3 regions of the Micromonospora sp. NPDC049274 genome follow, and region 1 is predicted to be linked to each of the others. Evidence: riboswitches for the same ligand, from Rfam matches in the RefSeq annotation. Region 1 holds a riboswitch; each other region holds the start of a gene.

The links. A riboswitch is a leader RNA that binds a small molecule or an ion and turns the genes downstream of it on or off. The one in region 1 is predicted to bind cobalamin.
Region 2: another riboswitch for cobalamin. It lies ahead of cobN (cobaltochelatase subunit CobN); the one in region 1 lies ahead of metE (5-methyltetrahydropteroyltriglutamate--homocysteine S-methyltransferase).
Region 3: another riboswitch for cobalamin. It lies ahead of AB0K10_RS24875 (ribonucleoside-diphosphate reductase subunit alpha); the one in region 1 lies ahead of metE (5-methyltetrahydropteroyltriglutamate--homocysteine S-methyltransferase).

What each region holds. Positions count from the first base shown of each region.
Region 1 is NZ_JBFAQS010000012.1:98,125-103,814, forward strand. Features, by position in the region: gene AB0K10_RS22390 (hypothetical protein) at 1-79, shown strand, start outside; gene AB0K10_RS22395 (LysE family transporter) at 103-348, shown strand; gene AB0K10_RS22400 (ABC transporter substrate-binding protein) at 425-1,324, shown strand; gene metE (5-methyltetrahydropteroyltriglutamate--homocysteine S-methyltransferase) at 1,404-3,668, opposite strand; cobalamin riboswitch at 3,786-4,003, opposite strand; gene AB0K10_RS22410 (hypothetical protein) at 4,115-4,603, opposite strand; gene AB0K10_RS22415 (prenyltransferase/squalene oxidase repeat-containing protein) at 4,597-5,646, opposite strand.
Region 2 is NZ_JBFAQS010000004.1:22,795-35,695, forward strand. Features, by position in the region: gene cobN (cobaltochelatase subunit CobN) at 1-2,059, opposite strand, end outside; cobalamin riboswitch at 2,339-2,468, opposite strand; gene AB0K10_RS09080 (hypothetical protein) at 3,264-3,599, opposite strand; gene helR (RNA polymerase recycling motor ATPase HelR) at 3,854-6,016, shown strand; gene AB0K10_RS09090 (hypothetical protein) at 6,035-6,697, shown strand; gene AB0K10_RS09095 (aldo/keto reductase) at 6,765-7,661, opposite strand; gene AB0K10_RS09100 (MFS transporter) at 7,741-9,030, opposite strand; gene AB0K10_RS09105 (LacI family DNA-binding transcriptional regulator) at 9,194-10,186, shown strand; gene AB0K10_RS09110 (phospholipase) at 10,264-10,956, shown strand; gene AB0K10_RS09115 (FUSC family protein) at 10,968-12,092, opposite strand; gene AB0K10_RS09120 (AraC family transcriptional regulator) at 12,184-12,901, shown strand, end outside.
Region 3 is NZ_JBFAQS010000015.1:47,217-60,117, reverse strand. Features, by position in the region: gene AB0K10_RS24915 (LuxR C-terminal-related transcriptional regulator) at 1-2,010, opposite strand, end outside; gene AB0K10_RS24910 (Hsp70 family protein) at 2,016-3,281, opposite strand; gene AB0K10_RS24905 (IniB N-terminal domain-containing protein) at 3,579-4,469, shown strand; gene AB0K10_RS24900 (dynamin family protein) at 4,585-6,438, shown strand; gene AB0K10_RS24895 (GTP-binding protein) at 6,435-7,895, shown strand; gene AB0K10_RS24890 (histidine phosphatase family protein) at 8,038-8,619, opposite strand; gene AB0K10_RS24885 (CbtA family protein) at 8,616-9,380, opposite strand; gene AB0K10_RS24880 (CbtB domain-containing protein) at 9,371-9,574, opposite strand; cobalamin riboswitch at 9,633-9,707, opposite strand; cobalamin riboswitch at 9,905-10,124, shown strand; gene AB0K10_RS24875 (ribonucleoside-diphosphate reductase subunit alpha) at 10,279-12,651, shown strand; gene AB0K10_RS24870 (ribonucleotide-diphosphate reductase subunit beta) at 12,690-12,901, shown strand, end outside.

The DNA of each region.
Region 1 (5,690 bases):
CGTCCTCATGGTCACGCCCGGCCCGGACATGAGCCGGAGCAGGGTGGCGGCTCGGCGCGGGCCTTCCTGCGTGGACTAGTGACCAATCTCCTCAATCCCAAGATGATCCTGTTCAGCGTGGCGTTCCTGCCTCAGTTCGTCGACCCGGCACGGGGCAATGCCACCGCCCAACTGGTGCTTCTCGGTGCGGTCTTCGTCGTGGTGCAACTCGCCGTCGACATCGCTCTGGGCGATGGTGCCGGGCGACTCGGCGCTCGCATGACTGACGGTCGCTTCTCGCTGCGCCTCAACAGGATCTGCGCGGCGGCGTTCGTCGCGCTCGGGGTACGCCTCGCGCTCGGGTCGTAGCGAGGCCCGGTGACCGTCGCCGTGGTCCGGCTCGCGAAGTGGACGTGGCGTGGTCATGCCTGGTAGGCAGGCGGGCGTGCGCATCGTCTCCCTGCTGCCGGCGGCCACGGACATCGTGGCCATGCTCGGCCTGACCGGGCATCTGGTCGGCCGCACGCACGAGTGTGACTGGCCGCCGGGGAACCTGGCCGGTGTGCCGGTGGTGACGGGGACGTCTCTGCCCGAGGCGTTGACGAGTCGGGAGATCTCGGCGGCGATCGCCGGCGACCCGCACCGAGGGTCGTCGTTGTACCAGCTCGATGTCACGATGCTGGAGGACGTGAAGCCGGATCTTATTCTGACCCAGGACCTGTGCGACGTGTGCGCGGTCTCCTATGCGCGGGTCAACGACGCGGTGCGGCTTATCGATCTCGATACCAGGGTGGTGTCCCTGGAGGCGAGGACGATCAACGGGATCCTGGACACGGTCGACGCCGTGGCCTCGTTGACCGACACCGGGGGCAGGGCGGCGCAGATCCGGGCGGACGCCGAGCGTCGACTCGCCGCGCTGCCCGGCCCGTCGCCCGACGCGCCGACGGTGCTGTTCGTCGAGTGGCTCGACCCTCTGATGCCGGGCGGGCACTGGGTGCCCGAGCAGATCGCCTTCGCGGGCGGCCGGTCGTTGCTTCGCGGTCCGGGGGCGCACAGCACCCCACACCTGTGGTCGGTGGTCGCCGACCTGGCCCCGGACGTGGTGGTGTTCGGGCCGTGTGGCTTTACGCCCGAACGGACCATCGGCGAGCTGTCCGTGGCGGCCGGGCAACCCGGTTGGGCCGACCTGCCCGCGGTTCGTCAGGGGCAGGTGTGGGTGGTCGACGGACCCGCCTACTTCAACCGCCCCGGTCCCAGGGTCGTCGACGGCGCGGAGATCCTCGCCGCCATCCTCGCCGACCGCCCGGATGCCCGCGCTCGGCGGGTTTCCGTCGACGCGGGTTGACCCGCCTGGCCGACACGGGCATCGGATGCGCGTTGTCGCACGCCGCGGTGGGGCGGCGTGCCGCCGCCCCACCGCGCGCTCAGGTAAGAGTGCTGCGGATCTCGGCGGCGCCGCTGACCAGACGGGTCAGGGCCTGTTCGACCTCCGGGTAGCCGCGGGTCTTCAGGCCGCAGTCGGGGTTGACCCAGAGCCGGTCGGCGGGCACCGCGGCGACGGCGCGGCGTAGCGCGTCGGTGACCTCCGCCTGTTCCGGTACGCGGGGGGAGTGGATGTCGTACACGCCGGGGCCAACTCCCCGGTGGTAGCCGGTGGTGCGCAGATCGTCGAGGATCTCCATCTTCGACCGGGACGCCTCGATGCTGGTGACGTCGGCGTCGAGGGCGTCGATCGCGGGCAGGACCTCGCCGAACTCGGAGTAGCACAGGTGGGTGTGGATCTGGGTGGCGTCGGCGACCCCGCTGGTGGCGAGCCGGAACGCCCGGACAGCCCAGTCCAGGTAGGCGCGCTGTTCGGCCCGGCGCAGCGGCAGTGTCTCCCGCAGCGCGGGTTCGTCGACCTGGATGATGCGGATGCCGGCGGCCTCCAGATCGCGGGCCTCGTCGCGTAGTGCGAGGGCGACCTGGTTGGCGGTGTCGGCGAGGGGTTGGTCGGTGCGGACGAACGACCAGGCCAGGATCGTCACCGGTCCGGTGAGCATGCCCTTGACCGGTCGGTTCGTCAGCGACTGCGCGTAGGTGGACCAGGCGACGGTCATCGGGCCGGTCCGGGTGACGTCGCCGTAGATGATCGGGGGGCGCACGCAGCGGGAGCCGTACGACTGCACCCAGCCGTTGACGGTGGCGGCGAACCCGTCGAGCTGTTCGCCGAAGTACTGCACCATGTCGTTGCGCTCCGGCTCGCCGTGCACCAGCACGTCCAGCCCGAGACGTTCCTGCACGGCGATGACGTGCGCGACCTCGGCGCGCATCCGCTCGGCGTAACCGGCGCCGTCGAGCCGCCCGGCCCGGTGCGCCGCCCGAGCCTGCCGCAGCTCAGAGGTCTGTGGGAACGACCCGATGGTGGTGGTGGGCATCGGCGGGAGGCCCAGTCGGGCCTGCTGCTTGGCGGCTCGCTCTTCGTAGGGTCCCCGGCGTACGTGTTCGGGCCGCAGCGCGTCCAGGCGGGCGCGGACCGCGTCGTTTCGCCAGGCTGCCGGTGCGGCGGGTGGGGGAGAGGGAAGCACGCCGACGCCGTCGCGCAGGGCGCGACCGAGAGCGACGACCTCGTCGACCTTCTGCCGGGCGAACGCCAGCCGGGCACGCAGGTCGACGTCGAGGTCGGGTTCGGCGGCCAGGTCCACCGGCACGTGCAGCAACGAGCACGACGTCGACACCGCGACGTGATCGGCCAGCCCGGTCAGCACCGCACCGGCCGCAGTGGCGGCGCGCAGGTCCGTACGCCAGATGTTGCGCCCGTCGACCAGCCCCGCGACGATCGTCTTGTTCCGCAGCGGCCCAGCGGCGGCGAGCCTTTTCAGGTTGCCCGGCCCGGCAACGAGGTCGATGCCCACCGCCTCGACCGGTGTGCCCAGCAACGCCGGCAGCGCGTCTCCGAGGTCACCGAAGTACGACGCGACGAACAACAGTGGCCGGTGTTCCACACCGCCGAGCCGGCGATACGCGGCGCGTAGCGCGGCGATCTCGTCCGAGGTTCGGTCGGCGGCGTACGCGGGCTCGTCGAGCTGGACCCAGGCGACCCCGGCGTCGGCCAGAGTGCCGAGGATGTCGGCGTAGACCGCGACGAGGTCATCGAGCCGGTCGAACGGTCGGAAGCCCTCCGGCGCGTCCTCGGTGGCCTTCGACAGCAGGAGGTAGGTCGCCGGTCCGACCAGCACCGGCCTGGTGGTGACGCCGAGCGCCTTTGCTTCGGCGTACTCCCGTACCGCCTTGTCGGGTCGAGCGGTGAACGGTGTGTCCGGGCCGACCTCCGGCACCAGGTAGTGGTAGTTGGTGTCGAACCACTTCGTCAGCTCCAGAGCCGGCTCGCGCTCGGTGCCGCGCGCCATGGCGAAGTAGGTGCCCAGGTCACCGAGGCCGAGGCGGCGGAACCGGTCGGGGATCGCGTCGACCAGGACCGTGGTGTCGAGTACCTGGTCGTAGAAGGAGAACGTGTTCGACGGGATCGCGTCCAGGCCGGCGTCGCGCAGTGCGCGCCACACGTCGGCGCGGAGGCCGGCGGCAGTCTCTTGAAGGGCGTTCGCGTCGATCCGGCCCGCCCAGTAGGACTCGACGGCGTGCTTGAGTTCCCGGTGCGGACCGATGCGGGGATAGCCGAGCACGGTGCTCAGCCCGAACGATGTGGTCACGAGACGGGTGTCCTTCCCTCGAGGTCGACCACCGACCACACGGGAAGAAACGGCAGGGCACCGGCCGACGACCGGGCCTCGCCCAGGCCCTCCCGAGAGGCCGGTGGCGGCGCACGCGGACGCGTACGCGGTGCGGGCAGGTCTTCGGACTCGCGGGCGCGACCGACATGACTCGGTCTCCTACTGGCCGTCGCTTCCCAGACGCTCACGCGTCCAGTGCGTATGACGGCTGTCGTTCCCACTCACCGCTGCGGGGCAGTCCCGGTCTCGCACCGGGTTCCCTCTTACGACGCCACACCATGACGGTGCGGCGAACCAGCACTGCCGACCATCGTACGGCCTGCGAGCTGATCCTCAGGGCCGCAGTCATCGGTAGGTTTCCCTGTCGTCCGCCCGCCACCGGGCCGGCCGGGAATCCGGGTGCCCGGACTCCCGGCCGAGGCCCGCTACGGCGGGGAGATGGACGGCGCCTGCCCGGAGCCGAAGCGCCATCCCTCGACAGTGCCCTGCGCGGGGTTGTAGCTGCTGGCCCCGAGGGTGCTGTAGGACCAGGTGCCGCCGGGTACGGCGTGCCAGTACGACCAGTACGCGCTGGCGGGCGGCGTGTTGACACACGGTTCGGCGGCGGGGAGGGGGTAACCGTTGATGCGGCAGACGAAAGCCAGCCCCCACCGTTGCGTACCGGTGACGGCGAAGCCGGCCCCCTGCAACGCGGCGAGGCCGGTCGGCGGGTCCCCGAGCCGGCAGCCGGTCTGCACCCCCAGGCCGAAGGCAGTGAGGTCGACCACCACAGTGACGCCCGCCCCCGGCGCACACGCTGCTGCGTGTGCGGCGCGGGGGATCGGATCGACCGCGACCAGGCCGGCGCCGGCGACAACGGCCGCGAAGAGTAGCGCGATCCGTCGGCGAGCCGTCACCCGCGGGGCGGTCACCACGGCGCACACGCCAGGACGGGCGCGGTCAGCTGGGCGCCGGCGGCCGACAGGGTCGCGTACCCGGTGCCCGCCATGCCGGGTACGGCCTGCGCGGTCGCCCGAACAGCGGTGCTCGCGTCGAACCCACCCGAGGTGTACGCGATGGCACCACGATTGGCGGATGCCCCCGTGCAGTTCACCTGCAGGCTGATCAGATGCTGGCGAGCGCGCAGCCACGGCAGCGATCGCCCGGCGGCGGACAGCGCCTGGGCGGCGAGTCCGGTGCTGTTCGCGTTGGGCACGCCGTTGGTGGAGAACGAGCCGTCGCTGTTCTGCACGGAAACAAGCCACTGCGCCGCCGAGGCCGCGACGAGTGGCCGGTCCGCCGCGAGCAGAGCCTGCACGGCCATCGCTGTCGCGTCGACGTCGCTGACGCAGGTCGCCTGCCCGAAGAGCAGCGGGAAACCGCCGTCGGCGCACCGGCTCGCGGCCAGGAACGTCACCGCCGCCGGTGGTGCGCCCCCGGCGCGGTCCAACGCCAGCACCGCGAAGGACTGGGTGAACGCGTTGCTGTAGTCGCCGAACGCCGAACGGTCGGAGTATCGACCCGACGGTGTCAGCAGGCCGTTGAGGCGGGCGAGCAGGTCGACTCCGCCGAACGCCGCCGGGTTGAGACCCCGGACCTGGGCGCCGAGGGCGAGTTTCGCTGTCGCGCCCGCGTACGCCTCGGTGCCGTCTCCGATGTAGCCGGTGAGTACGGCGGGTTGGGCGAGCCACGACACGGCGTTGGCCGCAGTCGTATCGGCTACCTTCGCCGCGGCGAAGGCGAACACCGCGTCGAGGGTGAGTCCTTGGTCGGGGTAGGCGACGCCGTCGAAGGTGACTTCGAAGCGTTCACCGTCTACTGCCTGGCGGGCGAGCCACCCGGCTGCGGCGTCGACCCTGTTGAGGGTGGGCGGTGATGCTGACGCGGCTGGCGGTGTGACAGTCAGAGTCAGCGTGAGGGCGGCGAGCGCGGCGGTCACGAGGACGCGGGCGCGGTGCCGGAGGGGGCGGTTGACCATGAAACGGCGCCTTTCCGGGCTCCGATGGTCCGAGACGACCCGAC
Region 2 (12,901 bases), on a different contig from region 1:
TGCCGCCCCAGATCTGCGGGGCACGCAGCACGGCGAGCACCAGGTTGACCCGGGGCTCGCCGGTCGGCGCGTCGGCGAGGATGTGCAGCCCGTCGCGGATCTGCACGTCCTTGACCTCGCACAGGTACCCGTCGAGGTGCAGCACGAAGTCGTCGAAGTCGTCGGCGTCGGGCATCGCCTCGGCGTGCAGGTCGTGATGCAGCTCGGCGGCGCGGACGAGGTCCCAGATCTGCGCCCGCACGGTGGGCACCTTGGCCGGGTCGAGCGCCTGCACTGTCGCGTACTCGTCGAGCAGTTGCTCCAGTTTGGCCAGGTCGCCGTAGGTCTCGGCGCGGGCCATCGGCGGCACCAGGTGGTCGATGACCACGGCGTGCGCGCGGCGCTTGGCCTGGGTGCCCTCGCCGGGGTCGTTGACGATGAACGGGTAGACGAGCGGCAGGTCGGCGAGGACCGCGTCGGGCGCGCAGTCGGCGGCCAGGCCGAGGCCCTTGCCCGGCAGCCACTCCAGGGTGCCGTGCTTGCCCAGGTGCACCACGGCGTCCGCGCCGAACCCACCGTCCGCGACCGGCGCGGCCAGCCAGCGGTACGCGGCCAGGTAGTGGTGGCTCGGCGGCAGGTCCGGGTCGTGGTAGATGGCGATCGGGTTCTCCCCGAAGCCGCGGGGTGGCTGGATCAACAGCACCACGTTGCCGAAGCGCAGCCCGGCCAGCACGATGTCGCCGCCCTCGGTGTACAGCTCGCCGGGCGGCTCACCCCAGTGCTCCCGCATCCGCTCGCGCAGCTCGGCCGGGACCTGGTCGAACCACCGCCGGTAGGTCTGCCCCGGTATCCGGGCCTCGGCGGCGGCCAGCTGCTCCGGAGTGAGCCACTCCACGTCGTGACCGCCGGCGGCGATCAGCGCGTGGATCAGCGCGTCGCCGTCCTCGGGTGGCGGCGCGTCACCCAGGTCGTAACCCGCCTCGGCGAGCGCGGCGAACAGCCGGACCGCCGAGACCGGGGTGTCCAGCCCGACGGCGTTGCCCACCCGGGAGTGCTTGGTGGGGTACGAGCTGAGGACGACGGCGACCCGCTTGTCGGCGTTGGGCACGTACCGCAGCCGGGCGTGGCGCACCGCGATGCCGGCCACCCGGGCGGCCCGCTCGGCGTCGGCGGCGTACACCGAGAGACCGTCGGCGTCGATCCGCTTGAACGAGAACGGCACGGTGACGATCCGGCCGTCGAACTCGGGAATCGCCACCTGCATGGCCGCGTCCAACGGGGACAGCCCGGCGTCGCTGCCGGCCCACTGTTCACGGGTGCTGGTGAGGCAGAGCGCCTGGATGACGGGCACGTCCAGGGCGGCGAGCGCGCCGACGTCCCAGGCGTCCTCGTCGCCGCCCCCGGAGGCGTCCGCGGCGACCGCACCGCCGGCCGCGAGCACGGTGACCAGCAGCGCGTCACAGCGGGCGAACAGCCCCAGCGGGCCGGCGCCGGTGGTCAGGCCGCGCAGCGAGCCACAGAAGATCGGCAGCGGGTTGCCCCCGGCCTCCCGCACGGCGTCGGCCAGCACGTCGACGAACGCGGTGTTGCCGGCGAGGGCGTGCGCCCGGTAGAAGACGATCCCCACGGTGGGCCGGTCCGGGTCGGCCGGGTGCTCGCCGTGCACCCCGTACGCCGGGGTGGGCGCGGGCGGAGCGAACCCCTCCCCCGTGAGCAGCACCGTGTCGCCGAGGAACCGGGCCAGGTGCCCGAGGTTGTCCGGCCCGCCCTCCACCAGGTACGCCAGCGCCTGGGTGACCACCCCGGACGGCACCGTGGAGACGGCCATCAGCTCCGCGTCGGGCACCGCCTCGCCGCCGAGCACGACAGTCGGCACGCCGGTGGCGAGCACCGCGGCGAGGCCGTCCGGCCACGCCTGCCGACCCCCGAGCAGGCGTACGACGGCCAGGTCGACCCCGTCGAGCAGGGCGGGCACCTCGTCGGCGGCGACCCGTGCGGGGTTGGCGAGCCGGTAGTCGGCGTCACTGGCGCGGGCGGCCAGCAGGTCGGTGTCGGCGGTGGAGAGCAGCAGAACGCGCACGGCAGGCTCCGGACGGTAACGCCGGCACGCTCGCGGGAGCGGCCTGGCGACGGATGGGCGCAGGGTTCAGCGGAGGCCGCGATCGGGCCCGCTCACCGGCGTACGGCCGGGGACGACGGGCGGCGCGGTCCGGAACTCAGCAGTGAACGGAGTCGATGCCGATCGCGGCGACGACACGGCCGCGGTGCGGGGAACGGCACGCGCCGTCGATGATGGAGACGCCAAGCGTCATCGGGTCCTCCTCGGGTGTCCACGCCCTGGGGTACGTCCCGACGGCCGAAGTATCCTGGCTTCCGGATCGACGCTCTCCCCCGGCCTTCCAACCGCAGACACACGGCCGTGACTCGCGAGGGGGGATCGCTCCCCGGTGACAGTGGCGGGACCGCGTCGGATTCGCACCGACTTCCTTCACTGCCGTCAGGCCGCGAATGCTGCCACACGGCAGCGCCGCCGGTCAACGCAGGTCGCGGCACCGCCGGCCGCGCTCACCTGCTCCGGAGCGGCGGCGCGACGAGTCTCACGTCACGAGTCTCACGCCGTCCCACGTCGTCCCACGTCGCCCCACGTCGTCTCACGCCGTCCCACGTCGTCCCACGCCGTCTCACGCCGTCCCACGTCATGAGCGCACGTCTGCGGCAGGCGCACACGCCGCCACTCGCCGACCCTGCGGATGCCGACGTCGCGAGGCCGCCGGTCGCAGGGCCGGCCAGCCGGTCGCAGGGCCAGCCGGTCGCAGGGCGCTCCCGCCAGCGGGAGGGTGAGGGTACGTGGGCCCTTTGGAGCTGATGTCGTGGGCGACATCGCTCTGACTCTCGCTCCCTGACCGCCGTTCGGTGCCGCGAGCCCCGATCGCCCTGCCTCCCGCTTCCCGGCTCCCGCCCACTGCCGCGAGCCCACCCGCTTCGTGACCCGTCCACCGCGCCAGCCCCGTCCACCGCACCCGACCCGTCCAACGCATCCGACCGGTCCACCGCACCTGGGCTTTCCTGAGCCGCGCGCCAGTCGGTCGGTTCGCTCCCACGGCGATGTCGTCAACCGCATCAGCTCCAAAGGCATCGACCACCACCCGCGAAGGGCCGAGCGGCGCTCGCCTCCGCGCAGAACAACCGACTCTGGGCGGCACCCCGATCAGCGGGCGTGACGGCTGATCGGGGCCAGCGGGCGTCGCCGCTCCAACGGCCAACGGGCGTCGCCGCTCCGGCGATCAGCGGGCGTGACGCTCCGGGTGCGCCCGGTTCCAAGTGCGCATCCGTTCCGGGTAGCCGGTGCGGGCCGCCTCGTACAGCGGAACCGCGTGCTTGCGCGCGATGGCGCCTGCGGCGCGGGGTGTGCCGGTGCGGCGGCGGATCCATTCGCCGTCGTGGGCGATCGCCACCACCGTGGTGTCGGTCGCGGTGGTCTCCGGTTCCAGGTAGAACTCCACTCCCCGACGGCTGGCGACGAATGCCTCCAGCGCGGCGAGGTCGTCCCGGGTGGCCTCGCGGTCCAGCTTCGTCGGGGTCGCCTCGGCGCCCCGTGACCGCCTGTTGAACCAGCTCATGCCCAGCCCTCTCTCCTCGGACGCCTCTCCAGTTCAGCACCGATTCCTGGCAATGGGCTGCGCGCCGGGTGGGAGAAATCTGGATCGCCGGGCCGCAGGGAAAGCGGGCCACAGGGACACGCGGCGCGCGGGAGGGGCGACACACCTCCCGCCATATCCAACATATACCGCATGGGGGGACTTGCGGCAAGGCCCCAGGTGTACCGCAGAATTGCCCGTCCAAGGCCAGGACCTGCGGAAACGGGAGCCAGCACATGCACAAGTCGTCGGCGGCGGACGCCGTGTTCGACCTTCCCGACAACCTCGCCGCCAAGGCCGATCCGGCGCTGATCGCCCGTGACGAGCAGCACTTCGCCGCCATCGCGGCGAGCCTGGAGCAGTCGATCGCGGACCTGTCCGACCGCCTCGACGCCGAGCGCCGGGCACCCGCCGGCAAGGGCCGCCAGGCGGTCGCCCGGGACGAGGAGGTCCGGCGGCTGACCGGTCGCCTGCGGGCCCTGCGCCGCTTCGGCCTGGACCTGTGCCTCGGACGCATCGTCAGCGCCGACGACCCCGAGCCCGTCTACATCGGGCGATTCGGCCTCACCGACGGGGGCGGTCGTCGGCTGCTGCTCGACTGGCGCTCCCCGGCCGCCGAGCCGTTCTTCGGGGCTACCCACGCCAACCCGATGGGCCTGGCCAGCCGCCGCCGGTACCGCTGGACCCTCGGCCGGATCCGCGACTACTGGGACGAGGTGTTCACCCCGGACGGGTTCGAGGGGCACGCGGCGCTCGACGACCAGTCCGCGTTCATCGCCAGCCTCGGCGGCAACCGGTCGGCCCGGATGCGCGACGTGCTCGGCACCATCCAGGCCGACCAGGACGCCATCATCCGGGCCGGATCGCGGGGCGCCCTCGTCGTCGACGGCGGTCCGGGCACCGGCAAGACAGTCGTGGCCCTGCATCGCACCGCGTACCTGCTCTACTCCGACCCGCGCCTCGGCCAGCGCCGCGGCGGGGTGCTGTTCGTCGGGCCGCACCAGCCCTACCTGGCGTACGTCGCCGACGTCCTGCCCAGCCTCGGCGAGGAGGACGTGCAGACCTGCACCCTGCGCGACCTGGTCCCCGAGGGTGCCGCGGCGACCGTGGAGGCCGACCCGGAGGTGGCCCGCCTGAAGTCCTCCGCCGACCTGGTGCGGGCGATCGAGGCGGCCGTGCGGTTCTACGAGGAGCCGCCGACCACGCCGACGACGGTCACGGCCGGCGACACCGACCTGCGGCTGAGCGCGGACGACTGGGCTCAGGCGTTCGAGGCGCCCGGACCCGGTACCCCGCACAACGAGGCGCGGGAGGAGATCTGGGCGGAGCTGCTGGCGATCCTGCTCGGGAAGTACGACGGCGACGAGTCGGACGAGCTGGTACGCCTGTCGCTGCTGCGCAACCGCGACCTGCGTACGGCGTTCCACAACGCCTGGCCGCTGCTCGATGCGACCGACATCGTCGCGGACCTGTGGTCGGTGCCCGCCTATCTACGCCGGTGCGCTCCCTGGCTCGGCCCCGACGACATCCGTCGGCTGCGGCGCGCGGACGCCCGCGCCTGGACGGTGTCCGACCTGCCGCTACTCGACGCGGCACGGCAGCGGCTCGGCGACCCGGAGGCGTCCCGGCGTGCCCGCCGCCACGAGGCCACCATCGCCGCCGAACGCGCGCGCATGGCCACTGTCGTCGACGAGTTGATCGAGGCGCACGCCTACGACGACGGTGAGGGCGTGCTGTCGAGCCTGCGTCAACTGGATCTGCAGGACGCGCTCGTCGACGAGGCAGTCCTGCCCCGCGCCGACCCGGATCTGCTGGCCGGCCCGTTCGCGCACGTCGTCGTGGACGAGGCGCAGGAGCTGACCGACGCGCAGTGGCAGATGCTGCTGTCGCGCTGCCCGTCGCGCAGCTTCACCATCGTCGGGGACCGCGCCCAGGCCCGGCACGGGTTCACGGAGTCGTGGCAGGAACGACTGGGGCGCATCGGGCTCGACCGGGTCACCATGACCTCGCTGAGCATCAACTACCGGACGCCGCAGGAGGTCATGGCGCAGGCCGAACCGGTCATCCGGGCCGTCCTCCCGGACGCGAACGTGCCGACGTCGATCCGCGCCAACGGCATCCCGGTTGCCCACGGATCGGTCCACGACCTGGACGCGATCGTCGACGGCTGGCTCGCGGAGCACGCCGACGGGATCGCCTGCGTCATCGGAGAGCCCACGTACCGACCGACGACTGATCGCGTCCGGTCGCTGACCCCGGAGCTGTCCAAGGGGCTGGAGTTCGACCTGGTAGTCCTCGTCAACCCGCAGACGTTCGGCGAGGGCATCCAGGGGGCTGTCGACAGGTACGTCGCGATGACCCGCGCGACCCAGCGACTCGTCGTCCTCGCCAACTCCTGACCTCGTAGGCTGCGGGACGTGTCGAATGACGTGCGGGAGGCGGCGGCGCACGACAACGCGCACTGGTGCGCCGCCGTGTGCGCCAGCCACGGGCTGACCGGCCGGATCGACGCCGACGCGTGGTCGGTGCCCCGCCGCTCCCCACAGTGGTATCCCGACGCCGTCACCCTGCGCCCCGGCGTCGACCCCGCAGCGCTGCTGGCGCGGATCGACGCCGGGGCCGGCGCATCGGTGAAGGACAGCTTCGCCGACCTCGACCTATCGGCGTACGGATTCCGGGTGCTCTTCGAGGCGCAGTGGATCCACCGCCCGCCCACCGACCCGCCGGCCAGCCCGCCGCTCACTCCGGTCACCAGCCCGGAAGGGCTGGCGGCCTGGGCTGGCGCGCACGGCGGCGGAGAGCTGTTCCGCCCGGAGCTGCTGGCCGACCCGCGCATCCGCGTGCTGGCCCGCCACGACGAGTCGGGCGCGGTCGTCGGCGGGGCGGTGGTCAGCGGCGACGACCCGTCCGGCGTCTCCAATGTGTTCGCCACCACCGGCGACCCCGCCTCGATCTGGCGTGGGGTCGTCGCCACCCGGCCCGGCGTCACAGTGGTCGGCTACGAGACCGCCCCCGACCTACCACCCGCCCGACGAGCCGGCTTCCGTCCCGCGGGCCCCCTCCGGGTCTGGCTCCGGTGATCATGAAGTTATGGGCGCGACACGCCGGCATCGACGACAATAACTTCATGATCACCGGGGGCAGGGCTCAGGCCAGGTGGGTTAGGTCTTCGGGGGTCAGGCGCAGGGCGGCGGTCCTTATGTTCTCCTCCAGGTGGGCCTTGTCGCCCGTGCCGGGGATCGCGAGGACGTGCGGGCCCTGGTGCAGCGTCCAGGCCAGGCGTACCTGCTGGGGGGTGACGCCGTGGGCCCGGGCGACCACCTCGACGGCCGCGCCCTGCGCGGCGCTCGCGCCCGCCTCCCGATTGGTGCCGGCCAGCGCGAAGAAGGGCACGTAGGCGATACCCCGCTCGCCGCAGGCGCGCACGAACGCGTCCTGCTCCCGGTACGCGTCCACGCCGTAGTTGTTCTGTACGCAGACCACGGGCGCGATGCCCGCCACCTCGTCCAGCTGCTCGGGCCGGACGTTGGACAGCCCGAGGTGCCGGATCAGGCCGGCGGCGCGCAGCTCGGCGAGAGCGCCGAACCGCTCGGCCAGCGGCACCGGGCCGGGTCCCCGGCCCAGGCGCAGGTTCACCACGTCCAACTCGTCGCGGCCGAGGCGGCGCAGGTTCTCCTCGACCTGGGCGCGGAGCTGTTCCCCGGTGACCGCCTCGGTGAATCCGGTCACCGGGTCGTAGCCGAAGCCGACCTTGGTGGCGATGACCAGGTCCTCGGGGTACGGGGCGAGCGCCGCCCGGATCAGCTCGGTGGCGTAGCGGGCGGGGCCGGTGCCCACCCGCAGGGTGCCGCCGGGTGAGACGTAGAAGGCGGCCGTGTCGATGTGGTTGACGCCCAGTTCCACGGCACGGCGCAGCACCGCGATCGCCCGTTCGCGGTCGGGGTTCGCGGTGATCCGCATCGAGCCGAAGCCCATCCGATGCACGGTGCGGTCGCCCAGGGTCCAGCTGCCCGCCGCGGCGGCGGTGATCTCGTCGGTTGGCATCGGGCGACCGTAGCCAGCGCGGGCACGCGGCGCACTCGGCCGCGCACCCGATACCGCCGAACCCCGATCCGGGCTAGTTTTACTGTGCTGCCGGAGCCGACTCGTCGGCCGTTTCCCGCGCTGCCGGCGCCGGCTCGCCGGTCCGCGGCGGGCGCAGCGCCGGCACCAGCGCCAGCGTCGGCAGGAGCAGCAGCGGCACCACCAGCAGCGCCCGCAGGGTGCCGACCTGGTCACCGAGCAGGCCCAGCAGCGGCGGCCCGCCCAGGAAGGCCGTGTAACCGATCACCGCCACCACGCTGACCCGCACCGCCGCGTGCGCCTCCTCGTCGGCCGCCGCGCTCATGCCGACCGGGAAGCCCAGCGACGCGCCGAGGCCCCACAGCGCGACGCCGACGATGGCCACCGGTCCCGAGCCGGCCAGCACGGCCAGAGTGGCGCCGGCAGCGGCGAGCAGGAGGGTGCCGCTGAGCACCGGTACCCGACCCCAGCGGTCCAGCGCGACGGTGCCCGCGGTCCGTCCGAGGGTCATACCGACGACGAACACGCCGAAGACCGCCGCTCCGGCCGCCTCGCTCAGGTCCCGACCGTCGACGAAAGCGACAGCCAGCCAGTCGTTGGCGCTGCCCTCGGCGAACGCCGCCACCAGCACGAAAAGCCCGACGAGCAGGGTGCGCGGCTCACGCCAGGCGGCGAGCTGCGCGCGACGGCGGCCGGCCGGGCTGGTGTCCGCCGTCTGGTTGGCCGCGTCGACGGCCGGTTGGGGCAGGAACATCCGGGAGGCGAGCACGGTGCCGACGAGCACCACCACCGCGACGGCGGCGAGGTGCGCGCCGACCGGCACGTCCAGGCGAGCGGCCCCGGCGCCGAGGCCCGCGCCGGCCACCGAGCCGAGACTCCAGGCCGCGTGGAAACGGGGCATGACGGTACGCCCCAACCGCCGCTCCACAGTCGCGCCCTCGACGTTCATGGCCACGTCGCACGCGCCGGAGCCGTAGCCGAAGGCCACCAGCCCCAGCCCGACGACGACTGCCGACCCGGCGACCGTCGCGCCCAGACCGGCCACGACCAGGCCGACCGCGACCAGCACGGTGGCGATCGTCACGCTGCGGGCCGAGCCGAGGCGCTGGGCGAGCAGCCCGGAGGTCGGCATGGCGAGCAGCGCGCCCACGCTCATCGCCAGCAGCAGGAGCCCGAGGCGTCCGGCGGAGAGGTCCAGCGCCTCGCGGACGGCCGGCACCCGGGAGAACCAGCTGCCGACGGCCAGGCCGTTCAGGGTGAAGGTGACGGCGACGCCGTTGCGGGCGAGCCGGACGATGCGTGCCGGAACGGTGGTGTCCGGGGCGACGGCCGGGCTGGTGGGGGCGCTCACAGCTGTGGGTCCTCTTCCTCGGGGTGATCTCCTGGCACGATCGCACACCTGAGAGCGCTTCCACCACAAGCGGGCCGCCACCCCTTACCGGCGGCACGCAGGTCGGGGGATGATTCCGGGCAGGCGTACGCCCGCTCCGGGTGGGCGCCGTGGGGAGGGCACGATGACGGCAGCGGCATTCCGGCCGGCCACTCTGGATGACGTCGCCCGGGCCGCCGGGGTCTCCCGGTCCACCGCCTCGCGGGTGATCGCCGGGACGGGGTTCGCCTCACCGGCCGCCCGGGAGCGGGTGGTGACGGCCGCCGACCAGCTCGGTTACGTGCCCAACCCGGCCGCCCGGGCGCTGGTTCGCGGCGGCGGCGGCGTACGGCTGGTGGTGGCCGCCGCGGCGACAAGCGCGGCAGTGCTTGACGACCCGTACGTCCACCGGGTGGTCGGCTCGGCGGCCCGGGTGTGCGCGCCGGCCGGCGTCGGGGTGGCGCTGCACTGGCTGCCGCTGGGCGACCCACGCGGCCTGGAGCAGCTCGCCGCCGACCGCAGCGTGTGCGGCGTCGTACTTGTCAACACCACCGAGGCGCTGCTGGACGCCGTACCCCGGTCGCTGCACGGCCGGGTCGCCTCCATCGGCATCGGCTCGGCCGAGGTGCCGTCCTTCGACGTCGACAACACCGCCGGCGCGGGCGCGGTGCTGCGCCACCTGTACGCGACGGGCCGCCGCCGGATCGCCATGGTGACCGGCCCGGCGTGGCTGCCGTGCTCGCAGCGCCCCGTGCAGGCGTACCGCCACCTGATGCGCCAGGCCGGCCTGCCCGAGCGGGTCGTGGACGGCGACTTCACGGCGGCGCGTGGCCGGGCGGCGGCCGGCGAGGCGCTGCGCCGCTGGCCGGACGTGGACGCGATCTACGCGATCAGCGACGAGACCGCGTTCGGGGTCATCGCGGCGCTACGCGACGGCGGTGTGCGGGTGCCGGGTGACGTCGCGGTGGCCGGTTTCGACGACATCCCGCTGGCCGGCATGACCGCGCCGGCGCTGACCACCGCGAGCCACCCGGTGGGCCGGATCGCCACCGCGGCGGCCACCGCCGTGCTGGCCGGCCGCCCGGCCGCGCCGGTGACGCTCTTCCCGTCCGCCCTGGTGACCCGCGACAGCGCCTGAACGCCGGCCGCCGGTTAAGCGGCGGTCGGTCGGGTAACCGCCTCGCACCTGCAGTCGACCGCGAGGAATGGTGACCCGTGTCCAACTCCGCGCCGGATCCCCGGCACGGCCTGTTGACCACACGTCCGCACCCGCCGGTGCTGTCAGGTCCCACCGGTCTGGTGCCGCTACCCGGCGGTGACGGTGGCCGGCCGGCGATGACGTACGTGCCGGAGCCGGCGGCCGACGGCGTCGCGTACCGGCTGGTGGTGCTGCTGCACGGGGCGGGCGGCTCCGCGCGGCAGGGCCTGGACCAGCTGCTGCCGGTGGCGGACGCGCACCACCTGCTGCTTGTCGCCCCGCAGTCGTCGGCGGCGAGTTGGGACCTGATCGCCGGCGGATTCGGGGTGGACGTGCAGCACATCGACGCGCTGCTGGCCAGCGCCTTCGACGGCTATCCCGTCCGCGACGTGACGCTGGGCGGGTTCTCCGACGGCGCGTCGTACGCCCTCTCGCTGGGCCTGGCCAACGGCGGCCTGGTGGACGCGGTGCTGGCCTTCTCCCCCGGCTTCGCCGCGCCGCCTGTCACCCGCGGTCGGCCGCGGATCTTCGTCTCGCACGGGGTGGACGACCGCGTCCTGCCGATCGACGTGTGCAGCCGCCGCTTCGTGCCCCACCTGCGCGGCCTCGGCTATGACGTCACCTACGAGGAGTTCCCCGGCGGCCACGACATCCCCGCCCCGATCCGCGCGAGCGCCACCGAGTGGCTCACCGGCGAAGACGCCCGCTGATCGGCCGGGGGTCAGACGGCGGGGAGACCGAGGGCCTCGTCCACGCGGGCCAGGACGGCCGCGTCGTCGTCGGGGTGCACGCCCCGCAGCAGGTCGATGGCCGTCGCCCGGACCTGACCGATGATCATGGCTAGTGGGAGGGTCTGGGTCGACCCGAAGAGCTGCCCGGCCGTGCGGACGGCGGCCAGCGCCGCCGCGTCGGCCCGAACGGCGTGCCGGTCGGCAGCCTCCTCCTGCCCGTCCAGGTCGGCGGCGAGCGCCGCGCCGGCCTCCCGGACGGCCTCGACCAGGCAGCGCAGCGCCTCGCCCAGCTCGGGCGGCGTCGGGGTCCGCAGTCGACTGAGCGTCACCCCGGCGCGGGCCAGCACCCGGACGTTGCGGACCACGTAGTCGGTCTGCCGGATCGACTCGTCCACCGACCGCAGCCGGCCGATGTGCCGGCGGCGACGCACGTTGAGCCGCAGCGCCTCACCGGCGGCGAGCACGCCCTCGCGCAGTCCGTCGACCCGGGCGTCCATGCCCCGGGCCTGGGTCAGCGCGGCCAGCGCCGCCGCCTCGTCGCGTCCGTCCAGCGCGTCGGCGATCTCGCCCAGCAGGTCGGCCAGCTCGTCGAAGGCGCGGCGCACCTCGGCGACGAGCGGGGCGAGCGGGTGGCGGGCGTCGACGAGAAGGCTGGCGGCGAGCGCGACAGTGCCGCCGACAAGCGCGTCGACGAAGCGGAACGGCACCAGCGAGCCGTCCGGCGGCGCGACCACCACCAGGTAGAGCGCGGACACCGCGGCCTGGACCAGGGTCACGCCGGTGGCGCCGAAGGCGACCGCGAGCAGGACGGTGAGCAGGATGACAGTGCCTACCGTCCACGTGCTGCCCGGGCCGAGTGCCTGCACGACCAGGTCCGCCACGAGCACCCCGGCGGCCACCCCGAGGACGACCTCGACGGCTCGGCGGATGCGCTGACCCCGCGCCTGTCCGAGGACGATCAGCGCGGCGGCCGGCGCGAAGAAGGGCTGCGGATGCCCGAGCAGGCGGGTGGCGAGCAGCCAGGCGACTGTCGCCGCGACTGTCGCCTCCAGCACCGGCCGCCAACCCTGCCGCAGCCGGTGACCGGCGACCCGCAGGCCCCCGAACCACGCCATCGCCCCCACCTCCCGCCACCTCGACTCCATGCCGGGCCGTCCACGATCACGGCGGCCCGGTACGCCCCTCGCGATCGTCTACCATCGCGCGATGGACCCGCTCACCGGGCTGCTCGACGGTCCCCGCGCCCGGGGCGCCTTCCTGCTGCGCTCGGTGTTCGACCCGCCGTACGCGCTGCGGATCGAGGACCGGGCGCCCCTGACCGTGGTGGCGCTCGTGCGCGGCGCCGCCTGGCTGGTGCCGGACGATGCCCCGGCCGCGACGCTGCGTCCCGGCGACGTGGCGGTGCTGCGCGGGCCGGACGGCTACCTCGTGGCGGACGATCCGCGTACTCCACCGCAGGTGGTGATCCACCCCGGTCAGCGCTGCACCACCCTGCGCGGGGAGCCGCTTACCGAGTCGATGGCGCTTGGCGTACGCACCTGGGGCACCGGCCCGCACGGGTCGACGGTGCTGCTGACCGGGACGTACCAGCTGCCCGGCGCGGTGAGCCGGCGGCTGCTCGGCGCGCTGCCGCCGCTGCTGGTGGTCCCCGCCGACGAGGGGCGCGGCCCGCTGGTGCCACTGCTCGCGCAGGAGGTGACCCGGGACGCGCCCGGCCAGGCGGCGGTGCTGGACCGGCTACTGGACCTGCTGCTCATCGACGCCCTGCGCACCTGGTTCGGCCGGCCGGATGCCGCGCCGGGCTGGTTCCGGGCGGCCGGCGACCCGGTGGTCGGCCCGGCCCTACGGCTGCTGGAGGACGACCCGGCCCGGGGATGGACGGTCGCGGCGCTCGCCGCCGAGGTGGGTGTCTCCCGGGCGGTGC
Region 3 (12,901 bases), on a different contig from region 1:
CGCGGCGACGTGGCCGTCGGCGGCCGTCGGCTCACCGCTCAAGATGGCCGCGTGCAGCCCGCTCCAGTGCAGCGGGACGCTCCACAGTGTCGGTGCGTCCAGTCGGTCGAGCAGCTCCCGGCCCTCCCGCAGGTACGGGGCCAGTCGGGCCGCCTCGCCCAGCCGGGCGCCCGCGATGGCGAGTTCGCCCAGCGGCAGCAGCGTGAACAGGTCGACGGGATGGCGGACCACCGCCTCCAAGGCCTGGCCCCAGCCCCGCTTGAGGGCGGCCAGGTCGCTGGTGCGCCGGCCGATGCCCATCCGCAGCGCGGCGGCGAAGAGCAGGTCACGTGATTCCAACGGCCGCTCGTCGGCAATCACCGTGGCGAGGCGTTCGGCCGCCGCGGCCGTCTGGCCCCGGACCATCAGGATCCAGGCCTGCAACAGCCGGTGGCGGCGGGCCATCAGGGGACCGCCGACGCCTGCCGCCTCCGCCCGGTGCAGGACCCGCTCGGCGATGTCCAGCTCGCCGGAGTGCACGGCGGTCAGGGCGGCGAGCGCGGCCGGGCTGTCCGGCAGGAGCGCCGCCCGACCGTCCGGCTCCAGCAGGGCGGCGGCCTGTACGAGCGCGGAGAGCGCCGCGCTCGGCGTGCCGGTGACGCTCTCGCGTACCCCCTCGGCCATCAGCCGGGCGGCGCTGGCGTGCAGGGTGGGCGGCTCGCCTGCGGGCTCGTCCACCTCCGGCCCGGCTGTGGTCAGGTCGCCGGTGGCGATCCCGCCGACGGTGGCGAACGCCACCGACGAGGCGGTGCCGGACCACCGGTACAACTCGACGCTGCGGCCGGTGTGGCCGCGGTGCGCCAGAGCGGTCGCGGCCACCACGGCCGCCTCCGCGCGGTCCGTCGGGTCGGTCGCGGTCAGCAGCCGGTCCGCGAGGCGCAGGGCGTCGTCGAGGTTGCCGGCGAGCGCGGCGGCGCGGGCCTGCCGGGCGCTCGTCGGGTGTCCGGCCGCGGTGGCGGCGGCGAACAGGTCGGCGGCGAAGGCCGGCTCGTCGGCGAGCGCCTCCTGCGCCGCCGCGGCAAGCGTCGAGGCCGGGCAGTCGGCGAGTACGCCCACCGCGAGCAGCGAGCGCACCAGCGGCAGCACCGGGCCGCCCCGGGCGAGCTGCAACTCGGTGAGGCGACGCCAGACCGCGCTGCGCTCGGTGGCCGGGCCGAGCGTGGTGACGGCCCGCCGGACGATGGGCGTGAGCCGGCCGTCGGCGCCGATCAGCCCGGCCGCCCGGGTCGCGGCGATCAGCTCGTCGACCGCCTCCGGTTCCTGGTCGAGCAGCGGGCCGAGCATGGCCACCGGCAGCGGTACGCCGGCCGCGACCGCGAGCAGCAGCCGTCGTACGGCGGTGGGCTGGATCTCCAGCTCCGGCGCGAATTCTCCGATGACGGACCGGGGCGGTTCGGCCGGGGCGCCGGTCAGGCTCGGGGCCGCGCGCAGACCACGGGTCAACCGCTCGACGTCGCGGGGGACGCCACCTGTCTGCGTGTGTACGAAATCGACCAGGTCGCCACGGTGGGCCAGCTCGGGCGCGGCGGCGAGGTGAGCCGCGGTCTGCTCGCGACCGAACGGGCCGAGCAGCACGGCCTGCCCGTCGCGGCGCAGCGCGTCGGTCAGCTCGGTGAGCGCCGCCGACCGGGGCCAGGGCCGGTGGGCGACGACCAGTCGGTGCCGGCGGGTGGCGACCAGGCCCAGCAGGACGCCGACCCGCTCGTCGTCGAGCAGGTGCGCGTCGTCGACCAGCAGCAACTCGGCCTCGTCGACGAGATCGCCCGGCGCCGGGACGCCCGTACGCACGGTGCCTCCGGCCCGTTGCTGGACGCGCGTCAACTCGGCGAGCAGCGCGGTCTTGCCGTGGCCCGCCGGACCGGCCAGACCGACGACGAGCGGGCCGGTCGGATCGTCGGCGACCCGGTCCAGCAGGGCCTGGGGCGCTCGGCCGAGCACCAGCCGGGACTCGACGACGTGCTTCATGGTCATTGTGGTCATCCTTCGCGTCCCCGGCTGAGCGTCAGTGCCAGGCGGGACGCCTTCGGCAGGTCGAGGGGCAGGATCCGGACCGGAGGGCGCGGTGGCGGATCGCCCGGATCGCTGGTGCGGTCCCGGGGCCGGCGCGACGCCGGGATGGTGGCCCGGCCGACGCCGCTGACCGGCGCCGGATCGCGCACCGGCGCCGGGGGCCGGGGGCGGGGCGACACCACCTGGCAGGCCGCGCTCGCCGCCCCGGTGGCGGCGGTCAGCTGCGCGTCCGGCTCCACCTCGACCGGGACCGGAAGCGCCGCGGTGATCAGCTCGGTGACCAGCGGGATGCGGGCCGAGCCGCCGGCGAGCAGGACGCCGTCGAGCTGCGTCGGTGTCAGGCCGGCGCCGTGCACGGTGCGCAACAGGAGGTCGACGGTGGCCTGCACGGTCGGGCGGATCATGGCCTCGAACTGGGCGCGGGTCACCGGTATCCGGGCCGGGCCGGTCGGCAGGCTCAACACCACGTCGGCGGCCAGCTCGACGGTAAGGGCCCGCTTGACCCGGTCGCACTCGGCCGGCAGCCCGCGCAGGGCGGCGTGGTGTTCCCGGCGACCGGTGGCGGCCAGTTCCCGGGACAGCACGGTGCGTACGTGGCCGGCCAGCAGTTCGTCGAAGTCGGCACCGCCGATCGGGTCGAGGCCCTGCGGGGTGCCGAAGCTCTCGTAGGTGCCGCGCGGGGTGCGCCGCACCAGGGCCGCCTCGAAACTGGCGCCGCCCAACGCGTAGACGGCGGCCGTGGTGCCTGCGAATCCGCGGATCGCGTGGCTCTCGGCGACCGTGACCGTACGGGGCAGCAGCGTGACGCCGCGCAGCCCGAGGTCGACGAGCGCCCGGCGCAGCAGTTCCCGCCGGTACGGCTGCCAGCCCGCCGGGTGGCTGAGCACGACCGCCTCGGCCGGGCCGCCCTCCGCGGCGTGCACCTGCTCCACCACCCACGCGGCCAGCTCCGCCGTGAGCGTCTGCGGCGCGCACGGCTCGCCTCCGAGCAGCAGGGGCACGTCGTCGCCGATGCGGCGGACGAAGTCCCTGGTGGTGCGGCTGCCGTCGTCGGTGGCGGGCCCGCCGATGTGCAGCGCGCCGTCCTCGGCCAGGTGCAGCACCGACGGTACGAGAGGCGAGCCGGCGTTCAGCGGGACGGTTTCCGGGGGCGTCCAGGTCCGGCCGTCGCGCCGTGCGACGGCGGCGGCGGTGTTGGTGCTTCCGATGTCGATCCCCAGGACGTACGGCATCCGTCTCTTCTCTTTCCGCGAGTTGGCCCTCTGGTGGCGATGGCGTCGGCGCTGCCCGGCGACCCGCCCCCGGCGAAACCCGCGGGCTCCTACGTTCGTACCAGAGATCGCTCCCTGGTCGGGACCCTAATCTGGCCGGGACGGTTTCCCCCAGTCCCCCTAACGGTGGAGCCGATCAAGGCCCTAACGCGGCGGGATCGGATGCGGGCCGAGCCCCGATGTCCGGGGTCGGCCCCCGCAATAGCGTGACTGTCGACGAACGACGGTCGCCGACGCCAATCCGAGGAGAACCGGCACATGGACTCGCAACAGACCCTGCACGACTTCGTGCTCGACCTGCTGACCAACCCGGACGCGCGGTCGGCCTTCGACCTCGATCCGGAGGGCGCGCTGCACGCCGCGGGGCTCAGCGACATCACCGCCGCCGACGTGCAGGACGTGGTGCCGCTGGTGGTCGACTACGCGCCGGGGCAGGGCCTCGCGCCGCTGGTCCCGGCCGTCGGTCAGCTCGGATTCGACCCGCTGGTGACCGACGCCACCGACGTGGTCGGCCAGTTGCAGAGCGTGGCGCAGCAGATCAGCGTCACCAGTTCGCCCGCGGGGGTGGACGTCAAGGCCGGTGTGCTCGGCGCCATCGCCGTCGACCCGACGACCGTCGCCGCCGGGGTGACAGTGCTTCCGGGCGTCGGCCTGGGCGTCGGCCCGAGCGGCCTCGACACCGACCTGAACGGTGTGGCCGACGTGGCGCACACCCTCGACGCGGACGTGGTGCAGCCGGTCGACGGCATCGCCGACCCGGTGCTCGGTGGCGTGACCGGCACGGTCGGCGACCCGACAGGCCTGCTCGGCGGGACCGACCCGGGTCTCCTCGGCGGCGACCTGACCGGCGGTGTCCTCTCCGACGCGCACGGTCAGGTGGACGGCCTCGTCGGTTCCCTCGGCGTCCACGACACCCTGGGTGGCCTGGGCCTCGGCGGCGGCGCCGTCGGCGGTGTGGTGCCGCCTGTCGACGTCCCGTCCGTGGTGGGCGGTGTCACGCACCACGTGGACAGTCTCCTCCCCGGTGTCACCGGCACGGTCGGTGACGTGACCGGAGGGGTCACCGACGGTGTGACCGGCGACGTGCACGACGGGGGGCCCGCCTCGTCGGACCACGGGCTGCTGGGCCTCACCGGCGGTCTGCTCTGACGGGGATTCTCGTCGGAAGCGGGGGGCCGGGTCGCCTCGGGCGGCCCGGCTCTTCCCAGGTTCCCTTCCGGTCCCTCTTGATAATTAAGCCGAAATCCGCACACTTGGTGCGGTGATGGCGGGGATCTGGTTGGACGTACTGGACGAGATCGCCCGGACGTGCAACACACACGGTCGCGGCGACCTGCTCCAGACGGTCCGACAGAAGCGTGCCCAACTGCTGGACCCGAAGCTGCGCGTCCTGGTCGTCGGCGAGCCGAACCAGGGCAAGAGTCACCTCATCAACGCGATCATCAACGCGCCGGCCTGCCCCGTCGGCGACGGTCGTACCACGGTCCTGCCGACAGTGGTGCAGCACGCCGAAGCCACCTCCGCAGCCGTGATCCAGGCACCGCCGGCGGCGGGACGACCCGCGGGTACCCCGGCCGCGCCGTTTGTCGAGCGGACGGCCCTGGCGCTCGACCAGGTCGCGGCCGGGGTGGCCGGCACGGTTGGGCGGCGGCCGGGCGGCGGTCCGGCGTACGTCGAGGTCGGCCTGCCCCGCGCGTTGCTCGCCGCCGGACTGGTCCTGGTGGACACTCCCGGCACCGACCAGGTCGCGGCGCTCGGCGGAGCCGCGGAGGTGGCTGCCTGCACCCGCGCGGACGCCGTGCTGCTGGTCTCCGACTCGACAAGGGAACTCTCGGTCGCCGAACTGGACATGCTGCTGCACGTCACGCGCTCGCAGCCGAACGTGGTGGTGGTGCAGAGCAAGACCGACCTCGTTGCGGACTGGCGTGTGGTGGCCGAGCGCAACCGGCAGCACCTCGCGGACGCCGGCGTCGCGGCGCCGCTGATCCCGGTGTCGGCGACCCTGCGGTTGCGCGCGGCGGCGACCGACGATCGCGGCCTCAACGCCGAGTCCGGGTTTCCGGCGCTGATCGCCCGCCTGCAGCGGGACCTGACCGGCAAGGCCGACCACCTGGCGCGGACGTCGGTGCAGGCGGTGGCCCGTACGGTGGTGGAGCAACTGGCCGCGCCGCTGCGCGCCGAGCTGGCGACGCAGGAGGCCGAGGAGCAGTCCGGGCCGATCTCCCGGCTGCACGCGGCGCAGCGGGAGGTCGACGAGCTGCGCCGCTGCTCCACCCGTTGGCAGAACACGCTCGCCGACGAGATGGCCGACCTGCTCTCTGACATCGAGTACGACCTGCGCGACAGGACTCGCCAGATCCTGCGTGCCGTCGACGAGGCGTTCGACACGGCCGATCCCCTCACCGCCTGGGACACCTTCGCCGACTGGCTGGAGCGCAGCCTCGTCGAGGCCGCGGAGGCCAACCACGAGTGGCTGGTCCAGCGCTGCGACTGGATCGCGCGCCGGGTGGCCGCCACCTTCGACAGGTACGGACACGACGTGCTGCCGCCCTGGTCGATGACGATGCCTGAGGATCTCGGCGACCGGCTGCCGGATCTGGAACGGCCGCGGATCGACAGGTTCACCACGGGTCAGAAGCTGTTCACCGGCATGAAGGGCTCGTACGGCGGCATGCTGATGTTCGGCCTCGCGACGACCCTGGCCGGAATGCCGATGATCAACCCGGTCTCGGTCGGCATCGGCGCGCTCTTCGGCGGCAAGAGCATCCGCGACGAGGGCAAGCAGTTGCTGCGCCGCCGGCAGGCGACAGTCAAGACGGCCATCCAGCGGCATGTGGACGAGTTCTTCGTCCGGATGGTCCGGGACTGCCGCGACGCCGCCCGGCAGGTGCAGCGGATGCTGCGCGACCACTTCACGGGGCTGACCGAGGAGTTGCAGGAGGCCATCGTGCAGTCGTTTCGCAGCGCGAAGCAGGAGGCGGACACCGATGTCGCCCTGCGCGAGCAGCGGCAGCGGGAGATCCGGCTGAAGATGACCCGCCTGGCCGCGCTCTACGAGCAGTCCCAGCGGTTGACCGCCACCCGCGCCACCCCGGTACTGCTGGAGCCGGGGGCATGACGGTCGGGGTGCGACTGGACGAGGCGGCGTGGGGGCTGCTGCACCGGGCCATGGACCTCTACCAGCACGACGCGCGGGCGGTTGGGCGGTTGCGGCACCAGGTGGCGCGGCTGGAGCAGCCGCTGCGGATCGCGGTTGCCGGCCCGTGGCGTGCCGGCAAGTCGACGGTGCTGAACGCGTTGATGGGGGAGGAGGTCGCGCCGGTCGAGGGCGCGGAGGGCGTCTTCACCTGGTACGAGGACGGCCCTTCGCCGCACGCCACCGCCTACCCGGTCGGCCAGCCGCCGCAGGAGCTGACGGTGGTCAAGTCGGCGACCGGGATGCGGGTGGATCTGGGCTGGCGGATCGGGGAGGTGCGCGACATCGTGGTGCGGTGGCCGACGCGGGCGCTGCGGCAGGTGACGCTCATCGACACCCCGGCGCTCGCCGCGATCGACGAGCAGGGCCACGCGCCGGTGCTGGATCGCGTCCTGCGGGACTCCGACGCGGTGCTGTTTCTGACCCGCGACGGCCGCGACAGTGACCTGCGGGTGTTGGAGTCCGCGCGGGACAGTGTCGTCGGGCAGACCGCCCCGGTGAACGTGATCATGGTGTTGTCCCGCGCGGACGAGGTGGGCGGCGGCCGGATCGACGGGCTGCTCACCGCCCGCCAGCTGGCCCGCCGGCACCACCGCGACCCCCGGGTGGGCGCGCTGGCCGTGAACGTGGTGGCGTGCAGCGGGGCGATCGGTCTCGCGGGCCGGATGCTGAGCGAATCCGACTTCGCCGCGCTCGCGACGCTGGCCGGGGCGTCCCGCGTCGAGTTGGAGGCCCACCTGCTCTCCGCCGACCGCTTCGTCCGTGGCGAGCTTCCGGTGCACCTGGATTCGGAGGTGCGCGCCGGTCTGCTGGACCGGTTCGGACTCTTCGGGATCCGGCTCGCGACGACCCTGGTCCGCAGCGGGTTCGATACCCGGGTGACCCTGTCGGCCGAGCTGATCCGACGCAGTGGGCTCACCGAGCTGCGGGAGTCGATGACCCGATGTTTCGTCGATCGTCGCGACACGCTCAAGGCACGCTCGGCGCTGGCGGCCGTGGAGGCCCTGGTGCGGGCCGAGCCGGTGCGCGGCGCCGACGAGTTGGTCGGCGCGATCGAGCAGATCCTGGCGGGCGCACACGAGTTCCGGGAGCTGCGCCTGCTGGTGGCGCTGCGCAACGCCCGCCTCGGTTTCGACGCCGAGTTGGCCGCCGAGGCGCAGCGCCTCGTCGGTGGTGACGGGGTGGGTCTGGCCGCACGGCTCGGCGTCGAGCACGAGGCGACCGTGCAGCGGCTCTGGGAGGTCGCCGCCGACGCGCAGTGGCGGTGGCGGGACCGGGCCGAGGATCCGCTGCTCCCGCTGGCTCAGCGCCGGGGCGCGGAGGTGGTCGTCCGCAGTTGTGAGGGGATGCTGGCCGAGTTGGCCGCGGGCGGTCGCTGAGCGCCGTACGCCCATGGTGCCCACGCGGGACGCAGTGGTCACCGTGTTTCCCTGCGATCAATCCGGATTCGGCAGCCGGGCGCGACCAGTGCGACGCTGTCCGGTGCCACGTCGGCAACGCCGGTATCCGAACCGTTCACCGTCACCGGCGCGAGGTGAGCCGGAGCTGCCACCGTCGGCCGTGGTCGGTGAGCCGGACGATCGCCAACGGCTCGACGTCCAGCTGCCGGTACGTCGCCAGCGGCAGCCCCAGGGCGTGCACGACCGCCACCCTGATCACGAGCGGGTGGGTGACGGCCGTGATCCGTCGGCCGACGCCGCGCTGTTCGTCGAGCCACCGGCCGACGCGCTCGCGCAGGTCGGCCACGGATTCGCCCCCGTGCGGCGCGGCGTCCGGGGTGGACATCCACTCGTGCAGGGCGTCGGGTTGCGCGGCGGCGACCTCTTCCAGTGACCGGCCGGTCCAGTCGCCGAAGTCGCAGTCGACAAGCGCCGTCTCGACGGCGGGCGCGAGGCCGAGGGCGTACGCGGTCTGGACGGCCGCCGCCGCGGGGCTGGACAGGCAGGCGTCGGTGTCGCTCGACGGCGCCCACCGGCCCAGCCCGGACAGGGCGAGGGCGGCGCGCCGGCCGCCCTCGTCCAGTCCGTCGTCCCCGCCGAAGCGGGCTCGCCGCAGGGCGGCGGTGTGACCGTGGGCGACCAGCCGCAGGCTGGTGGCGCTCACCCGGCCGGCTGTGCGTCGGCGACCGCGCGCTGCCGGTGCATCAGGGCTGCGAAGAGCAGGCCGATCCCGGTCCACAGCACCACCTGGGTGCCGAGGGAGGCGAGCCGGAAGCTCCACAGCAGCGTGGCGGGGAAGTCACCCGGGACCTCCTGGAACGACGGCAGCACCACGTAGGCCACGCCGGTGACCAGCAGGAAACCGCCGACCGCCGCGCTGGCGCGCAGCCACACCGGCGCCTGTGCGCCGACCGACCGGTAGCCCAGCGAACCGGACCAGACCGCCACCAGCCCGAGGACCACCAGCAGCAGGTAGGTGACCGTGCGCTGGTTGATGGTGGCCGGGTCGCCGACGGCCGGGGGGTTCGGCGGGTACTTGAGGAACGGAACGATCACCGCGCCGAGCAGCGCGCCGCCGGCCAGGAGCAGCCCGGACCGTCCGTCGTCAGGGGTCCGTCGCCGCCGGGTCAGCAGGACGTACGCCGCGGCCAGCAGGCCACCCATCGCGACGCCGAACAGTGCGGTGGCCAGGAACAGCCCGCCGCGCTGGCCGTTCCTGCTGACCAGGGCATCCTCGTCGTGCTGGTGCCCACCGGTGGCGGGTTCGGCGTGTGTCGCCGCCTCCTCGATGGCGATGGCCGCCTCGATGTGGGGTTCGCCGACGACGTAGGCGAACGTTCCGGCGAGCAGGCCGGCCACCAGGCCGGCGAGCAGCCCGCGCAGGAGAACCGTGACGAAGGTGGGTGCGGTGCCGGTCAGTGGCACGGGACACCGAGCAGGTGCCTGCCGTCGTGCATCAGCTCGTGCAGGAACATCCCGCTGCGCGAGACCGCGCCCTGGTCGAAGGCGACGAGATAGGCCAGCAGGGTGAGCACGGCGACGGTGGCCAGGACCGTCCACAGGAGACGGGTCGGGACAGCGGGGTGCACCAGCGGCTGGCTGGACGTGGAACTGGACATGTGTGCACGAACCTCCTCGGGGATGACGCGTCCCCATCGCAAGGCTGCGGACGACCGAGCGTCCTGGCTCGCGGCCCCCTGGGTCGGGGACCGCTCACAGTGGCGCGACCGCGCCGGATTCTCACCGGCTTCCCTCGCGTCGCCGCAGATGTGGGTCGACCGTATCGGTGCCGGTTCTCCTCGGTCAAGCCGGCGGCGAAGTCCGATCGCGACGCCGCGCCACGGCCGCTCGCCCGCGGGCGTCGACCGGATCGACGAGGGCCGTCGCCGGCGGCCGCGACACGCCCGGACCCGACATGTGGGGTGTGACAAACCCTCCCGCCCCTATATATGGTGTCGATCGCAGCTGGTTCGGCCACTCATCCCAGGGTGGCCGAGGCAAGAGGGAACCCGGTGGAATTCCGGGACTGCCCCGCAGCGGTGAGTGGGAACGACAGCCGTCATCAGCACTGGGCCGCCATCTGGCCTGGGAAGCGACGGCCAGTAGGAGACCGGGCGACCCCGGTCGTGCCCGCGAGTCCGAAGACCTGCCAGCGCGCCGCGTACCCGCATCCGGGTGGGCGGCGGTCCGAGGCCGCGTGGGACGGCCGACGCCTTTCGGATCCACGCCGCCGTCGGCGTGGCGTCCGCCGGTGTCGGTCGCCTCGTGCCGAGGGCCATCAGGTCCTCAAACTCGCGAGGAGTGAGTGGTGACAGTTACCGAGGTGACCCCGGCCGACGGCGACACGGCCCTCCGGCGTACACCGACGCGGGTGCAGACCCGCGACGGCGCCAGGGAGCCGGTGGACGTGCGCAAGCTCGTCGCCACGGTCGAGCGCTGGGCCGACGACCTGCCCGACGTCGACCCGCTGCGGGTGGCGACCCGCACGATCAGTGGCCTGTACGACGGCGCGACGACGGCCGAGCTGGACCGGCTGACCATCCAGACCGCTGCCGAGATGATCGGTACGGAGCCGCAGTACTCGCGCCTCGCCGCCCGGCTGCTGGCCAGCCACGTCGAGCGAGAGGTACGCCGGCAGGGCGTCACCTCGTTCAGCGCGGCGATCCGGGCCGGCCACGCCGAGGGCCTGATCGGAGACGAGACCGCCGCGTTCGTCGCCGCGCACGCCGGCACGTTCGACGACGCTGTCGACGCCGACGGTGACCGTCGCTTCGAGTACTTCGGCCTGCGCACGGTCTACGACCGGTACCTGCTGCGCCATCCCACCACCCGGCTGGTGCTGGAGACCCCGCAGTACTGGCTGCTGCGGGTGGCCTGCGGCCTGTCCCGTACGCCGGACGAGGCCGTGGACTTCTACCGACTCATGTCCAGCCTGGCCTACCTGCCCAGCTCACCGACGCTGTTCAACTCCGGCACCCGGCACACGCAGATGTCCTCGTGCTACCTCGTCGACTCGCCGCGCGACGAGCTGGACTCGATCTACGCGCGCTACGCCCAGGTCGCCAACCTGTCCAAGTTCGCCGGTGGCATCGGCATCGCGTACTCCCGGGTCCGGTCCCGGGGTGCGCTGATCCGCGGCACCAACGGCCAGTCCAACGGGATCGTGCCGTGGCTGCGCACCCTTGACGCGAGCGTCGCGGCGGTCAACCAGGGCGGTCGACGCAAGGGCGCGGCCTGCGTCTACCTGGAGCCGTGGCACCCGGACATCGAGGAGTTCCTCCAGCTGCGGGACAACACCGGCGAGGACGCCAGGCGTACCCACAACCTGAACCTGGCCAACTGGATCCCGGACGAGTTCATGCGCCGGGTCGAGGCCGACGAGGTGTGGTCGCTGTTCGACCCGGACGAGGTGCCCGAGCTGCCCGACCTGTGGGGGGAGCGGTTCGACGCCGCGTACCGGGCGGCCGAGGCGCAGGGCCGCTACGTGCGGCAGGTGCCGGCGCGGGAGCTGTACGGGAAGATGATGCGGACCCTGGCCCAGACCGGCAACGGTTGGATGACCTTCAAGGACGCGGCCAACCGGCTGTGCAACCAGACGGCCGAGCCCGGCAACGTGGTGCACCTGTCCAACCTGTGCACCGAGATCGTCGAGGTGTCCAGCGACGCCGAGACCGCGGTGTGCAACCTCGGCTCGGTGAACGTGGCCGCCCACCTGACCGACGGCGGCATCGACTGGGAACAACTGCGCGCCACGGTCCGGACGGCTGTGACGTTCCTCGACCGGGTCATCGACATCAACTACTACCCGACACCGCAGGCTGCGGCGAGCAACCCTCGCTGGCGGCCGGTCGGGCTCGGGCTGATGGGCCTGCAGGACGTGTTCTTCGCGCTGCGGATGCCTTTCGACTCGCCGGCCGCGCGGGAGCTGTCCACGCGGATCAGCGAGGAGCTGTACCTGACCGCGCTGGAGACCTCCGCCGACCTGGCGCGCGACTTCGGCGCGCACCCGGCGTTCGGGCAGACCCGGGCCGCGCGGGGCCAGCTCCAGCCCGACCTGTGGGGCGTCGAGGGTACGCAGACCGCGCGCTGGGCCGCGCTGCGCCAGCGGGTCGGGGCGTACGGGCTGCGCAACTCGCTGCTGGTGGCGGTCGCGCCGACCGCGACCATCGCCTCGATCGCCGGCTGTTACGAGTGCGTCGAGCCGCAGGTGTCCAACCTGTTCAAGCGCGAGACCCTGTCCGGGGAGTTCCTCCAGGTCAACACGGCCCTGGTCGGCGAGCTGAAGGCGCGTGGCCTGTGGACCGAGCAGATCCGTTCGGCGATCCGCCGCGCGGAGGGGTCGGTGCAGACAGTCACGGAGCTGCCGGCGGACGTGCGGGAGCTGTTCCGCACCGCGTGGGAGCTGCCGCAGCGATCGCTGATCGACCTGGCCGCCGCCCGCGCGCCGTTCATCGACCAGTCCCAGTCGCTGAACCTGTTCCTGGCCTCGCCCACCATCGGCAAGCTCTCCTCGATGTACCTGTACGCCTGGAAGACCGGTTTGAAGACCACCTACTACCTGCGCTCACGCCCCGCCACGCGGATCCAGCAGGCCACCGTCAGCGCCGTCGCACCAGTCGCCGTCGCGGTTGCCGCCGACGCCGATGCGCTGGCCTGCTCGCTGGAGAACCCCGAGTCGTGCGAGGCGTGCCAGTGACCTCTCCCGACGCCACCACCGACACGAGGACCACGCACATGCTGCTCGATCCGGGGATGGATCTCACTCTCCGCCCGATGCGCTACCCGCACTTCTTCGACCGGTTCCGTGCCGCGATCCGCAACACCTGGACGGTCGAGGAGGTCGATCTGCACGCCGACCTCGCCGACCTGGACCGGCTGTCGCCGGCCGAGCGGCATCTGGTCAGCCGCCTCGTGGCGTTCTTCGCCACCGGCGACACGATCGTCGC